DNA from 2 places in the Blautia sp. NSJ-175 genome. Region 2 is predicted to be linked to the other one. Evidence: riboswitches for the same ligand, from Rfam matches in the RefSeq annotation. Region 2 holds a riboswitch; the other holds the start of a gene.

Region 1 (7,937 bases), on a different contig from region 2:
CCTTCCATGGAGGGGATTTCCTCCTCCATATTTTCTCCCTCACGGACAAAAATGGGATAGATCAGAGAACTTTTGTCCATCCTGGTCTCACGCACCATTCTGCGCAGGGTATCGTTTTTCCGAAGCCTTCTCGGTCTGACTGTCATTTCCATGTTGCTACACTCCTTTATCCTCTGTTATCTGCTATTTTTTAAGTCTACAACCAAATCCACCACACTGTCAATGGTGGCCTGTTTCGCCATAAATGTCTTCATACCCAGGGCATCCGCCGCGGCTTTCGTCTGTTTTCCAATGCAGGCAGCCGTTACTTTTGTAAAGTCAAGCCCTTTTACCGCCTCCGCAAATCCTCTTACCGTGGATGCGCTTGTGAAAACCGCACAGTTGATCTCTCCGCTCTCAAAAGCTTTTTTCTCATCGATCACTTCCTGTTTTTCATAGAAAGTGTCATAAGTGGGCACATCACAGATGAAAAGTCCCGGCTTTTTCTCCAGCTCCTGGATGATCTCTTTTCCGCCGATCTTGGCTCTCGGAAGAAGGATCTTCTCATTCCCGCTGCAAACACTGCACAGAGCTTTCCCCAGAGATTCCCCGTCAAACACTTCAGGCATGAGATCCACGAACAGACCTCTCTCTTCCAGTGCCTTTTTCGTGCCCTTTCCGATGGCGGCAATCTTCGCGCGGCCTAGTCTGCGGACATCTGTCCCGGCTTTTTTCATCTCCTCAAAGAACACGTTTACACCGATAGGACTTGTAAATGCCAGCCAGTCATAGGTGTGAAGCTGTCCGAATGCGTTATGAAGCGCGCTCTGGTCTGCAAGGGGAGCTGTGCGGATAGCCGGAAGCTCCAGCACCTCAGCACCCATCAGACGCAGTTTTTGTGACATGGTGGAAATGGTTTCCCTGGGTCTTGTGACCAGCACTTTATACCCTGCAAGAGGCAGCTTTTCATACCATCCGAAGGTATCCGCAAGGGAACACACCTCACCCACTACAATGATCGCCGGTGTCTCGATTCCCCGGCGCTTTACTTCCTCCTCAAGTGTGGCAACTGTGGCCACGATCCGCTTCTGCCCCGCTGTGGTTCCCTTCTGTAAAATGGCAGCCGGCATCTCTTTTTGCATACCCGCCTGCAGCAGAGAGTTACAGATATCCGGAAGCGCGGTGACGCCCATAAGAAATACCAGAGTGCCCTTCGTGCGCACAAGCGCGTCAAAATCTATGTCATAGGCCTCCCCCTGCTTTTTGTGGCCTGTGATAATGTGCAGGGAGGAACAGTAATTCCTGTGTGTCACGGGAATCCCGTTGTACGCGGGGACTGCCAAAGGTGAGGTCACTCCGGGCACCACTTCGTAGGGGATTCCCTCTTTTGTAAGAAGCTCCAGCTCCTCCCCGCCTCTTCCGAAGAGGAACGGGTCCCCGCCCTTTAGACGCACCACCCGGTAACCTTTTTTTGCCTCATCCACAAGAACCTGGTTGATCTGTTCCTGGGGCATAATATGGTGGGAGGCACGTTTTCCCACGTTGATCAGGCGCACGCCGGCCGGAATCCGGGATAATACCCCCTGCCCCACCAGGCTGTCATATACTACCACCTCTGCGTTTTTCAAGGTCTCCATGCCCTTCAGGGTAAAAAGTCCGATGTCGCCCGGGCCGGCGCCCACAAGCCAGACCTTTCCTTTGCAGTATCTATTGTCTGTTTCCTGTTCCCTGGCTGTCATATTCTCTCTTCTGCACTCCTCTCTCAGTTTCTGTGCAAGACGCACGCCCAGCTCCTCTGCTTCTTCTCTTTTCCCTTTCAGACTGCCCTTTTTATAAGCGCCTGTCTCTTCCTCGTAATAGAGTCCGGTAAGCAGGATTTCATCCCGGTCCACCACCGCGTGGGCAGCCACCGGCGAGGAACATCCGCCGTTCAAAAACCTTACAAAAGAGCGCTCTGCCAAAGCCGCACAGGTACTATCCGCGTCCCCGTAGCCGTCCAGATAAGAGTAATCCTTCCCTTTTCTGCCCTGCACGGTCAAAATGCCCTGTCCTGCTGCCGGAAGCATCTCCTCCGGCTCAAAATATCTGGAAATCCTGTGGGTAAGCCCCAGCCTTTTAAGGCCCGCCGCTGCCAGCACCAGCGCGCTGTACTCCCCGCTGTCCAGTTTCCGAAGCCGCGTCTGCACATTTCCTCTGACACTCCTGCACTCCATATCCGGGAATAATTCCCGAAGCTGCAGGGTACGCCTGAGACTGGAACAGCCGATGGGCTTTGTCCTGTCAAGCTCGGTCACTCCCTCCGGGAGCACCAGCGCATCTCTGGGGTCCTCTCTTTTTGAAAAGGCCAGAAGAGGCAGTTCATCCGGAACCTCCATGGGCATATCCTTCAGGCTGTGCACGGAAAGTTCACTTCTTCCGTCCAGAAGCGCCCGGTCCAGTTCTTTTACAAACAGTCCCTTTCCCCCCACTTTGTCAAGGGTTCGGTCCAGAATGATATCCCCTGTTGTCTTCATGGTGAGAAGCTCCGCCTTCAGTCCCTCATTGTTCTTCTCTATGTAGTCCTTCACCATTTCGCTCTGTATCACAGCAAGCCGGCTCTCCCGGCTGCCGATTACCACTGTCCTGCTGTTCATGCTCTACCTCCCGGCGTTTTCAAAAATTCTTCCACTTTTTCCCGCATCTGTCTTGTCTTTTTATGATCTTTTCCCGCCGCGTTAAATCCAATGACCACGCCATCATGGCAGATAAGTCCCGGGAAATGAAAATCACACTTGTTCTGGTCACTGGCTGTATTCACCAGTATGCCCAGACACTTGCAGGCACTGTAAATATCATCATTTACTCTGCTGTCATCTGTGGCTGCCAGAGCCAAATCCGCGTCGTACAGATCTTCCCGCCGGTATTCTTTCTGTTTCCAGATAAGCTCCCCCTTCTCTGCAAGCTCCCGGATCTCCGGCTGTACAAAAGGAGCGATCACCACCAGCTCCCCCACAAATTCCAGAAGGCTTTTGATCCTTCTGGCAGCGATCTTTCCTCCGCCGATGACCACGGCTTTTTTCTGTGTCAGGTCTGTATACAGGGGAAACAGTTTTTTCTCAGTCTTCATAAACCTTCTCCAATCCGGCCACGCACTCCATAAACGCGTCCTGTTCCAGGGAATCCCGCAGGCCGAAGATCATTTTGTTCACCACTTTTCCGGCTGCCGTGTCAATGGCTTTCAGGAGTTTTTCCCTGTCACTGTCCTCCATGGGCGTCTTTTTTAAGATTTTCAGAATCCGCGCGTTCAGATCCTCCACTGCCTCTGTCTTGATATCCTGGATTCTCGGAAATACATCGCGCCCTGAAAACCAATTATAAAATTCCGACATCTGCTCATCCAAAATGGCCCCCGCCTTCTGCATGCTGGCCCGGAGTCTTGGGGAGGCAGCATCGATCTTGAAGCTGTCAATGTCATAAAGCGTCACATTCTGCAGCTCTCCCACCTCCGGGTCAATATCTCTTGGCACAGCCAGGTCGATCAGTATCACATGATGGGGAACCTCTGCGTTTTCAAAAAGCTCTTTTGTTATGGTGCAGTTCGGGCTGGCTGTGGCGGATACCACCAGATCACATTTTGGCAGCAGTTCCATTCTGTCGCCGTAGTTGATACGCTCACACCCCTGGGGAATGGTCACAATGCCGCTCCGGTACTGACGGACGGTCACGGTCACATCAGCGCCTGCTTCTTTCAGAGCCAGTGCTGTCACCTTTCCCATCTCCCCGTTGCCGATGACCATGCAGGTTTTTCCCTGAATGGAAAATCCCTGGTTTTCCAGCCTGTCAATGGCCTGATGGATGACAGAGGTATTGGCCCTTGAAAATACCACTTCTGTCTTAACCTTCTTCGCCGCCGTCACTGCCATCCGAAAAAGCACCTCCAGCACACCGTCCGTACAGTAGGCATCCCTGGAAAGAGTCAGTGCGTCCTTCACCTGGGTAATGATCTGGTCCTCCGCCAGAATCTGGGATTTCAGGCCGCTGGTCAGATAAAACAGATGCTCCACAGCCTCCCTTCCTTCCCTTGTGATAAAATACTCCCGGTATTCCTCCTCGGGAACTTCTTTTTCTCTGCATAAAAAGCTAAGAAGGGACCCCTCCCAGTCTTCCTGCACACTGGCCCAGATCTCCATCCGGTTGCAGGTCGACAAAATAATACACCCTAAGATGTCCCTGTCTTCTTTCAGACGCTCCATAGCGCTCACCGCATTTTTTTTGGTGAAAGAAAATCTGGCCCGGACATCTACGGATGCTCTGCTGTGATCAATTCCAATCATGGAAATACTCATAGTTCCTACACTCCATATCTTTCGTTTCCGTTTTTTAGATGCCGCGGTCATAAAATATGACTGTTCCAAATCTTATACGGCACCTGCTGTTTTTTCATATTAGCACAGAATGAAAACGGGTGCAACATCTTGTTCCCCGTATACCCGGCAGGAAGATCTGGTGCCATAATAGTTTTCTGATTTTTCTTGTCGAATTCAATTGACAAAAAACTTCCGGGGAGATACAATAATCACAGAATTGAGTGTGCACAGGTGTCCGCTTTTGCGGAAGAATAGGAAAGTTGAGTTAAAAGCTCACACGGTCACGCCGCTGTGAGGGAAGAGCTGCATTTTATAATGTCACTGGGAAACTGGGAAGGCAAAATGCAGCGATGAGGCCCGAGTCAGAAGACCTGCCTGTCACAAACGATTTACACAATGGTTACGAACGATGGCCTTGTGTAAGAACAGGCGGATACGGCATTTATTCTTTGTATAAAGTCACCTGCCCCGCGTTTGTTCTTCTGATGGCCTGTCGGTATTTCTGCCGCCAGGTTTTTTTATACCCTTTTTGGCCTTTTGCCGGTTAAAGGGTAAGGCTTTATTACTCGATCAGAAGGAGGAAAAGACAAAATGAGTAAGAAACAGAAAAAAATCATTGTACTGGCAAGCATGTTCGCACTGACCTTTGGTATCGTGCCCAACGTCAGCGCCATGCACATCATGGAAGGTTATCTTCCCGGAGGGTTCTGCATCGCATGGGGTGTCATCTGCGTACCATTCCTGATCGCAGGATTCATGTCCATCAAGAAAACCCTGAATGAACACAGAAACCTGATCACTCTGCTGGCAATGTCAGGAGCATTCGTGTTCGTTATTTCATCCCTGAAAATCCCGTCTGTAACAGGAAGCTGTTCCCATATGACAGGAACCGGACTGGGTGCTATCCTTTTCGGTCCCAGCGCAGTTTCCATTCTGGGTATCATCGTACTGCTCTTCCAGGCAATCCTGCTGGCACACGGCGGACTCACCACACTGGGCGCCAATACTTTTTCCATGGCGATTGCAGGACCTTTTGTATCCTACGGAATTTTCTTCGTATGTAAAAAATGCAAGGTAAACAAGCATATTTCCATTTTCCTTGCAGCAACCCTGGGCGATTTATTTACATACTGCGTTACTGCTGTTCAGCTGGCTCTGGCTCATCATGCAGATACCACGATCATGGGAGCCATGGGAAAATTCCTGCTGATGTTTGCACCCACACAGTTATCTCTGGCAATTATCGAAGGCGTCATCACAGTTCTCATTATCATGGGTCTTGAAACCTATGCGAAACCGGAACTTCGTACCATCGGGTTTTTAAAGGGGGCAAAGTAATATGAAAAAAACAGTGATTGGATTAATAGTTGTGATTCTCTTAATTGCGTTTGTTCCGCTTTTTGCATTAAAGGATGCGGATTTCGGCGGCTCTGATGATGCCGGCAGCCAAATAGTTGAGGAAGTGGATTCCGGATTCCAGCCCATCGCGGAACCGCTCCTTGAAAAAATGCTTGGCCGCGAGCTTCCGGGCGAAGTGGAAAGTCTTCTGTTCTGCGTACAGTCTTCCATCGGAGTGGGCATTCTGGCCTTCTTTATGGGACGTTTTGTAGAAAGAAAGAAGCTGGGAAAAGGCGAATGATACTTTTCATCCGGCGAAAGGAGTAACTTATGATAACCATTGATAAGCTTTGCTATACTTCCAAGCTTAGATATGAAAATGCCGGTGAAAAGTTTGCGTTTGCGATGATTACACTTCTTTTTTGTGTAATGAGTCGTTCCATCGTGGTCGCATGCATTGTTTTAGCAGTTACAGGGATTCTCACCGTTTATAAGGGGGGAATCCCTTTTTCCCGCTATCTGCACTTTATGACTGTGCCGCTGGCTTTCTTGATTCTGAGCACCATTGCCATTGTTCTGAATGTAAAGCACGAACCGCTGGACCTGTTTGCCATCCCAATCGGGAGCTTATATCTCACAGGAAGTCTGGATGCCCTGCTCTACGCTCTGCAGTTGATCCTGACGGCACTTTCCGCAGTCTCCTGCCTGTATTTTCTGTCCATGACAACACCTATGCCGGACATCTTAAATGTACTGGGAAAGCTCCACTGTCCCAAACTGATGATCGAGCTTATGCTGCTCATCTACCGGTTCATCTTCGTGCTGCTGGACACTGCGTATTATATTTCCACATCACAGAACAGCCGCCTTGGAAACAGGGATTACAGGACAAGCTTAAAGTCCTTCGGCTCCCTTGGCTCTGTTTTGATGATTCGGGCAGTAAAGCGCTCCAATGCCCTCTACAGTGCCATGGAAGCACGCTGCTATGACGGCACCATCCATGTTTTGAATGAAACCTATCCTCCTAAGAAAAAAGTGATTGTGTGGATTGTTTTATTTGAAATCTTTTTATTTTCCATCATGATCTGGAGGAGGTTCTTCACATGAACAATGACATTATACTGAAAGCAGAGAATTTATATTTTTCTTATGACGATGAAAATTCCCATTCGTTAAACGGTCTCAGTCTGGAAATCAAACGCGGACAAAAAGTTGCGTTTATGGGTTCCAACGGTTCCGGAAAATCCACTTTCTTTTTATGCTGCAACGGCATTCACCGTCCCTCCTCCGGTACCCTGTACTTTGACGGAGAACCGGTCACCTATGACAAGAAGGGGCTCTTAAAACTGCGCAGCAAGGTAGGAATCGTATTCCAGGACCCTGACAACCAGCTCTTCTCAGCCAGTGTATACCAGGAAATCTCCTTTGGCATCCTGAATCTGGGTGTGTCCGAGGAGGATGCAAAAAAAGAGGTGGAGGAGGTTATTGATCATCTGGAGATCACACCTTTCCGCCACAAGCCTACCCACTCCCTAAGCGGAGGGCAGAAAAAACAGGTCTCGATTGCAGACATCCTTGTTATGCATCCGGATATTATCATTTTAGATGAACCGGCAGCGGCTCTGGACCCCAAACACACCACCATGGTCAACCACATCGTCAATCGTCTGACAGAGGCCGGGATCACCGTCCTCATGGCCACCCATGATGTGAATTATGCCTATGAGTGGGCAGATGAGATCATGCTTTTTCATGAGGGAAAGGTTCTCATGCACGGCACCCCTGCTGATGTATTCAGCAACAAGGCAGTCCTCGCCCGGACGAACCTGGAACCGCCTGCTGTTCTGGAGCTGTTTGACAGTCTGTGTATGAAGGGTATTTTAAAGCCCACACTGCCTGTCCCCAAAAATCTGAAGACTCTGGAAAAATACATCGCAGATGTCAATATGAATACTACACATTACGGAGGAATATCACCAGTGAACACAGAGACAAAGAAAGCAATCCTGGCAGTCAGCTTCGGCACCAGCCATGAGGACACCAGAAAGGTCACCATTGACGCCATTGAAGATTCCATGAGACAGGCATTTCCCGAATACCCTGTCTACCGGGCATGGACCAGCAAAATGATCATACGGAAGCTGAAAAACCGTGACAACATTATTGTCCCCACAGTAAAGGAGGCCATGGAGCAGATGGCAGCCGACGGCATCACGGATGTGCTGGTACAGCCCACCCATGTGATCAACGGCATTGAAAATGACCGAATGAAGG
Region 2 (7,937 bases):
ACCACGGAAAAGCTGGCATATGCCACAGATTACTGCGGGGTAAAATCCGGCAGAGATGTGGACAAGTTTAAAATGGCCCATCTCACCAAAGAGGAGGCTTCCCATGTGGGTGCCCCGATGATAAAAGAATCACCGGTCTCCATAGAGTGCCGTGTGAAGGAGATCACGGAGTACGGGAGCCACAGTATGTTCCTTGCGGATGTGCTGGCCGTACATGTGGATAAAGAATACATGGATGAGAAGGGGAAATTTGACCTGGCCCTTGCCAATCCCATTGTCTATTCCCACGGAGAGTATTACAGCCTCGGGAAAAAGCTGGGAACCTTCGGATACAGTATTAAGAAACGCAGAAAGAAGAAAAGCAGAAAATGAAAAGAAACATAGTATTGATCGGAATGCCCGGTGTGGGCAAAAGTACGGTTGGAGTCATTCTGGCAAAGGTACTGGGATACCGGTTCATAGACGCAGACCTGGTGATCCAGGAGAGAGAGAACCGGCTGTTAAGTGAGATCATTGCCCAGGACGGGCTGGAAGGATTCCTAAGAGCAGAGGAAAATGCCAATATACAGGTTGCCAATGAGGCCAAAAAGGCTGTTATCGCCACAGGGGGGAGCGTGGTGTACTGCAGCCGGGCTATGGAGAAATTATCAGAGACAGGACAGATCGTCTATCTGAAACTGGATTACGACACCCTGGACAAACGCCTCAGTAATTTGAAGGGACGCGGCGTTGTCCTGAAGGAAGGTCAGGACCTGAGAGGACTCTACGATGAGCGCATACCGCTGTACGAAAAATATGCGGATATCACAGTTGATGAGAAAAATCTGGATGTGGAGGAAACTTTACAGAAAATTGTAGAAAGACTGAAACAGTGACAGAGAATAGAGAATGTCGGTTTATGAAGAAAAAATGAAAATATTAATTTTTGTTTACAAATTGCTTTATCTGTTATAATATAATATTTAAGTCGTAGACTATCTTAGCAGGAAGACAAATCATGAACCTGCCGGAAAGTCTGTCTTTTATCCGATCAGATGAATTAAGAAAAGTAAATTTGAAGACGAGATTATGTTTTCTGGTACCGAGTATACCGGCGGGGAGCATAAATAAAATATAGAGGTGTGAATATGGAACAATATGTTATCAAAGGCGGTAACCCGTTAGTCGGCGAAGTGGAGATCGGCGGCGCGAAGAATGCGGCACTGGCCATCCTTGCGGCGGCAATTATGACGGATGAAATGGTTTACATCGAGAACTTACCGGACGTACGTGACATCAATGTTTTATTAGAGGCAATCAGGGAAATCGGCGCATCTGTTGAGAGAATCAGTCCCACAGAGGTGAAGATCACAGGTTCCACCATAGCCAACATCAGCGTGGAATACGAATATATCAAGAAGATCAGAGCGTCCTACTATCTTTTGGGCGCGCTGCTTGGAAAATACAAGACAGCGGAAGTTCCTCTTCCCGGAGGCTGCAACATCGGAAGCAGGCCCATTGACCAGCATCTGAAAGGTTTCCGGGCTCTTGGTGCGTCCGTTGATATTCTCCACGGCGCAGTAGTCGCCAAAGCGGAGAAGCTGACAGGAAAGCATATTTTCCTGGACATGGTGTCCGTAGGAGCGACCATCAATATCATGATGGCAGCCGCCATGGCAGAGGGCAATACCACCATCGAGAATGCGGCCAGAGAGCCTCACGTGGTGGATGTGGCCAACTTCCTGAACAGTATGGGAGCCAACATCAAGGGCGCCGGTACGGATGTTATCCGTATCAAAGGCGTGGAGAAGCTTCACGGAACCAGTTATTCCATCATCCCGGATCAGATTGAGGCGGGTACTTTCATGTGCGCTGCAGCAGCTACCATGGGGGATATTATGGTGAAGAACGTGATTCCGAAGCATCTTGAGGCGACCACAGCCAAATTAGAGGAGATCGGATGTGAGGTGGAGGAATTCGATGACGCGGTACGCGTAGTAGCCTCCAAACGCCTGAAACGCACCCATGTAAAAACCATGCCCTATCCGGGCTATCCCACAGACATGCAGCCCCAGTTTACTGTGGCACTGACACTGGCGGAGGGGACAAGCATTGTGACGGAGTCCATTTTCGAGAACCGTTTCAAATACGCGGACGAGCTTTCCCGTATGGGAGCCAGCATCAAGGTGGAGGGCAATACAGCCATTATTGACGGGGTACACAAACTGACCGGTGCCAGGGTAAGTGCGCCCGATCTGCGCGCGGGAGCGGCTCTTGTCATTGCAGGACTTGCGGCAGAGGGACTTACCATTGTGGACGATATTGTTTATATCCAGCGGGGATATGAGCGTTTTGAAGAGAAATTAAGATGCCTGGGAGCAGAGATTGAGAAGGTTTCCAGTGAGAAGGATATACAGAAATTTCAGCTTCGTGTAGGCTGACAGGAAATAAAAAAACAGGGATGCTGCGCAGGGCGTGCGGCATCCTATTTTGTTTGTCGAAATATGTCGAAAAAGCATGGGGGAAGGTACATATGAAAAAGATCATGGACGATAAGATACTGGCCTATATAGAGACACATTTGGATATGGAGTACGGGCAGGATGATATTGCAGAGGCTTTCGGCTATTCCACAGATCATTTTCGCCACCTTTTCCGCATGTATTACGATATGCCTCTGGGAGAGTATATACGCAGGAGGCGGCTTCTCAAAGCAGCAGCCAGGATTGGGGACGGAGAACAGATTGGGAATGCCGCGTCAATGTATGGTTTTGAGACAGCAGCTGGATTTGCCAAAGCCTTTAAGAAGGAATTTGGTTTTCCTGCCAGTGAATTAAAGCGGCAGGATGATATCAGGCTGGATGTGCTGCCTGAACCGGAATACGACGGGAATCAGATACGCATTTCATTTCTGGAGACACAGGAGCTGAAGATGGCCGGACGGTCAATCATTCCGGAGGAAGGAGCAGATATTGACCTTCTGGAGGAGGTGGCTTACTGGCTGGACCATGAGTTTCCGGAAATAGATAACGCGGAGCTTTCCGGAATGCAGTGTTTCAAGGATGATTACATAGCCATGTGGTATCATCCCCTGGACAGCCAGGAGATCACATATCTTATGGGGCCTGTCGTCAAAAATTTCTCCTGTGTGCCCGAGGGTCTTGTAACTGTAACCATACCGGGGAGGCGCTATGCTGTGTTCGAGACAAAACAGGATTCAGACAAAAAAGAGCTGGCAGAGACCGTGAGATATCTCTGCAAATACATATTCAGGGAGTGGGTGCCTGCCAATGATGTCATTGCAGACAGAATGGGTTTTACATTTGAACGGTATTACGGAAATAAAGTTTCTGTTTATCTTCCTTTAATATAACCAGTTTGGACAACAAAAATATTCCCTCTCTATGTTATAATGGCACATATGCAAGGCGGGAGTGAAGAAAGATGGAATATTGTGTACTGGAACGAAAAAATGTTATTCGCGCAGCGGAGGAGGATATGCAGATACCTGCCTGTTACCAAATGCTGGGCGTGTGTTTTCTTAAGAATAATATCAAGGTAAAGAACATAAAACTGCCCGCTGTCCGTGTCGTGGGTACAGAGGCGTTTTTTAACTGCACAGCTCTCAGGCATGCAGCGCTGCCCAGAGTATATGTGATCAAGAAGGGTGCCTTCGGCAACTGCAGCAATCTGAGGGAGATACTGCTGCCAAAGACAGTGAGGGAATTGGGAAAAGGCGTATTTGACGGATGCAAGAGGATGGAGAAAGCCCTGTTTGACCCCATGGGAAACTGCAGGATACTGCCGGACATGACATTTGCCAACTGCCGTGCCCTTTCCAATGTTACACTGCCCGAGGTGATGTGGACAATTGGGAATCAGGCGTTCTATAAGTGCGAGTCCCTGGAGGATATAAAATTTCCCGAAAAACTGCACAGGATAGAAAACCAGGCATTTTATCAGTGTGGCCTCAAATCCCTGCATTTTCCGGAACATCTGGAAATGATCGGTGAGAGTGCATTTCTAAAATGTAAGAAGCTGGAGTATGTTTTCATTCCGCCGTCGGTGCAGAAGATAGGAAAATGGGCTTTTCATGGCTGCAATAACCTGAAGGTGCTGGAAATCCTCCATGACCCACAGGATGTGGGGGAATGGCTGACCAATAAGAACTGTGTCATCCGCTGCCGCCGGGGAAGTAAGATGGAGACCTATGCGGCACAATACGGCATTCAGGTGGAATATGCCGACGGCATCTGAAAAATAGTGACATATGGTTACTGTTCACTGCGTGCCCAGTAACACGTTTCGCGATGCACAGTTCTGCCCTTTAGGGTACAAAATGCAATAAATTGCATTTTGGCGCTGGCTAACTCGGGATTTTGCTTCGCATCGCGCAGCATCCCCTTGGAGAAAACACCTCCCGGGGCAATGGCGTGTGACCTGTTATGACATATGTACAAAGTAAGAAAATTATTGCACAGTATATTGACAAATATTACCAAATGAGTTAGAATGTAGCCATATCGAGAATATAGAAAAAAGATTGCAGTTTATTCTGATGCATAATGTCAGAATAATAATGGGAAATCCGGTGAGAATCCGGAACAGATGTAAATCTACTGTAAACAAAGTCAGTGCCCGCTGTTTTCCTGTCATGTACAAGGGAGCAGTCTGGGTATATTTATTATGAATCCATAACGCCTTCCTGTATGTACGGGAAGGCGTTTTATAGTTTGAACAGAAAAATTAAATATATCTTCTGTGGTCAGGGCAATAGCCCTGTTTAAAGGAATCCGGTGAGAATCCGGGCAGAACATCCCTGCTGTAAGGGGGACGAACAAAGCAGCAAAGCCACTGGGCATCATTCCCGGGAAGGCGCTTTTAGTAGGACGAACCCAAGTCAGAACACAAACACAGTTGTGGCAAACCAATTATTTGCAGTGTCCGAAGGCATGACGGACGTGTATTTTTTGTACCATTTTTTGAATAATTTAATAGATTATGACAAGACGAGGGCCCAGTCTTGTTGTGATAGATACTGCCGGAAGGCAAAATAAAAAATATCATAAGGAGGAAACAAAATGAAAAAAGGTATGAAACGGTTTTTAGGTATTGTATTGGCAATGGTTATGATGCTGTCGATGAGCATCAGTGTGTTTGCAGCCGATAATGATATTTCCGTAACGGTGACGTTAAATGCTGTGGCGGATGGGACACATCCTGCATTGAACGGGAGTGCTACAGTTAAAGTGGCGCCTGGTACCAATGTGGAGTTAATAGTAAAAGAAGCGCTTCCTAAGATGAACCTTGATATTACAAAGGGATTCTGGAAGGTGGTACCGGATTGGCAGAATCCAGATATTAAATACAACGCAATAGATGGACTGTATATAGGTGGAACCGCAGAAACAAATCTGTTTTATCAGGGAAAAGCGTACGAGTCAGATGCTGCATATTATGGTGTGGGCTGGACGTATTCGGGATTTGATGGAAATACACCATTAAATGAAAACAATTATATGAGCCAGAATACAATTAGCCAGGATCGTTCATCAGTTGTACTTAGCTATGCTAGCTACTATTATCCTAAAACTACTTCTAAATAAAGAATATTAATATTCCAGGAGGACAGGACGGTATGGAGACATACTGCCCTGTTTCTTAGTGAATTAATATGAATATAATATGGAGGAAGAAATATGAAGAAGTTGCTAAAGATTTTGAGTATGGCAGTTCTTGTAATGATCGCAGTACTAAACAAGACAGATGTATGGGCAGCAGAGAATACAGCAGATAATTCTCAGATACAGATAAATATAAAAAATAGCGACCATGAATTTTCATTACAGCCATTGGAAGAAAACGGAAATATCTTTGTCGGAAACAAGGATTTTTATAGAATTTTTTATAATGATCAAATTATAATAGAAGGCGTTTTACCAGATTCCGAAAGCAAAGTTACAGAGGTCTTTGGTTCCTTGGATATATATAATGAAGAGGGAACCCTGTTCGCTGATTCAGATAAAAAAATAGAGAATACAGTAAAAGATGGAAAGACACATTTTATTATAACCTATTCCAATATTATGAGTGATATGCAAATGTATTCCAATACATCTATATTTGGCGCATTGTATTTTGATATTAAAGTAGAAGCTGCAAATGGGAAAGAGACAGATCTTATAGCTGTTTTCAATACGGAAACGTCCTTTGGAGCAGACTCGGGTTATCCGTTTCTGGTTGAATATTTAGGCATTAAAAACAATGAGACAGATGAAATTTTATCAGGGGAAACAGAGAAAACAAATTTTGAAGACGGTCTATATCATTATGCTGAGCTGTCTGGTGATATAGATAATTTTTCCATGGTAGTAAACAGGCAGCAAAATAAAATGGAAACAATTAACCTAAGTGCCATAACGAAATCCTGCTTTTATTGGATGAATATAGGAAATAATTATATGTCAGTAAACGGCAGCTCTCCACAACGGTTTGATGTAATCAGTAATATATATAAAGGAAAATACAACACTCCGGTCATCAAGCCTCATAAGGGTTTGAACGTAGTTAATTTATCTTTTATTTTGGGTGTACCACCTATAAAGATGGATATTGATTTTAGTGAAATGCCTCCTGTGATGAAGATATTAGATACGAATATTAGCGTACCAGGATTAAACGAATCCGATAATATGCTGCCGAGATATGTTTTGAATATACCTTATATCTTTTACTGGGATGGTGAAGAGGCTGATATTGAAGAAAGCAGTGACACGAAAATATCTGAGATTAAGGCAGTATCTTTTCCTGAAAACTATGTGTTCCCAATACAATATGAGACAGCGTTAGACAAGGAGTCCGGGAATTATATCATCAGTGTTCCTAAAACATCAAAGAACAATAAACTTTTGCTCAGTGTTCTTCCCTCTGCCGGCGGAGCGAAGGTAAATGTCCTTGGAAACGAAAATAGCGAAGGTGGTTATTTTGATGACGGAAAAGGGGAATGCGGCAATTATATAGGAGTTAATTTAGATGATTCGGGTATAGAGATAGATGAGAGTGGAAACAAGATTATAGATGTTGAAATTACTGCGCCGGATGGAGTGAGCAAAGATATATACAAAATAAAGGTGGTCCGTAAATCAAGTGGGTGTTCCTTAGAAGCTTTAACCATAAAAGGAGGTACGGTAAAAGATTTAGAGCAAAGTTTGAACAGCGGGGAGAATAGTTTTATTCTGGAACTGGATTCTGATGATGGAGAGATAACGTTTGATGATATTCAGATTTCTGCTGATGCAACTTATACAATAGACGGAACAGAAGTCGAAGATAATACTTACACGGTCAATGCAGGCGATGTCACCAGAATTGAGGTGACGGCTGAAGATGGATTGAATTCTAAGGTATATATTTTCCTTCATCAGAAACAAGATGGTACACTTCCATATTACTCTATTTCTCAGGAGACAAAAGATCTGGCGAATGATATTCTTTCCGGATGGTACGCACGTCCAGAAGAAGAGAAAAAGAATCTGGGAGGTTCATGGCCAATATTTATGGCATGTGCTACATCAACAGATGAGAATAATAATTTGGACGGGGCGGCTGTGAATGATGTAAATGAAAATACATATAGTCAGCCCACCGACTATGCAAGGACAATCATTCAATTAATTATGACAGGAGAAAACCCATATAATTATACAGACGATAAAGGAAATAACCTGGTTGAACATTTGGAAAAAAATTGGACGGGACCATATGCTAATACGATATGGGCGTTGATGGCTTTAAAAGCAGCAGGTGCCAATATACCTGATGGGTTGATAGATGATGTGACGGGGTTAGCTGCTTCTGATACGTTTGATCTGGACATGCGTGCGTGGGCACTGGGGGCTATTGCTGACCAGGTTTCCAAAACTAAATTAGCATCCCTTGTGGAAGGATTTCGGTCGACG

Evidence for each region. Region 2 has a riboswitch for cobalamin ahead of MUB35_RS04490 (hypothetical protein). Riboswitches for the same ligand answer to the same signal wherever they lie in the genome.
Region 1: it holds a riboswitch for cobalamin, as region 2 does, so the genes downstream of both, MUB35_RS21045 (energy-coupling factor ABC transporter permease) here and MUB35_RS04490 (hypothetical protein) in region 2, are expected to answer to the same signal.

The regions. Positions count from the first base shown of each region.
Region 1 covers NZ_JALIFQ010000015.1:107,533-115,469, forward strand. Annotated here, with positions in the region: gene hemB (porphobilinogen synthase) at 1-152, opposite strand, end outside; gene cobA (uroporphyrinogen-III C-methyltransferase) at 177-1,718, opposite strand; partial or broken gene hemC (hydroxymethylbilane synthase) at 1,749-2,612, opposite strand; gene MUB35_RS21035 (precorrin-2 dehydrogenase/sirohydrochlorin ferrochelatase family protein) at 2,609-3,085, opposite strand; gene hemA (glutamyl-tRNA reductase) at 3,075-4,304, opposite strand; cobalamin riboswitch at 4,538-4,718, shown strand; gene MUB35_RS21045 (energy-coupling factor ABC transporter permease) at 4,917-5,663, shown strand; gene MUB35_RS21050 (energy-coupling factor ABC transporter substrate-binding protein) at 5,665-5,964, shown strand; gene cbiQ (cobalt ECF transporter T component CbiQ) at 5,994-6,770, shown strand; partial or broken gene MUB35_RS30890 (energy-coupling factor ABC transporter ATP-binding protein) at 6,767-7,369, shown strand; gene MUB35_RS30895 (sirohydrochlorin cobaltochelatase) at 7,643-7,937, shown strand, end outside.
Region 2 covers NZ_JALIFQ010000002.1:207,630-215,566, reverse strand. Annotated here, with positions in the region: gene MUB35_RS04515 (flavin reductase family protein) at 1-372, shown strand, start outside; gene MUB35_RS04510 (shikimate kinase) at 369-875, shown strand; gene MUB35_RS04505 (UDP-N-acetylglucosamine 1-carboxyvinyltransferase) at 1,128-2,420, shown strand; gene MUB35_RS04500 (AraC family transcriptional regulator) at 2,513-3,352, shown strand; gene MUB35_RS04495 (leucine-rich repeat domain-containing protein) at 3,424-4,236, shown strand; cobalamin riboswitch at 4,509-4,639, shown strand; cobalamin riboswitch at 4,725-4,909, shown strand; gene MUB35_RS04490 (hypothetical protein) at 5,061-5,585, shown strand; gene MUB35_RS04485 (hypothetical protein) at 5,679-7,937, shown strand, end outside.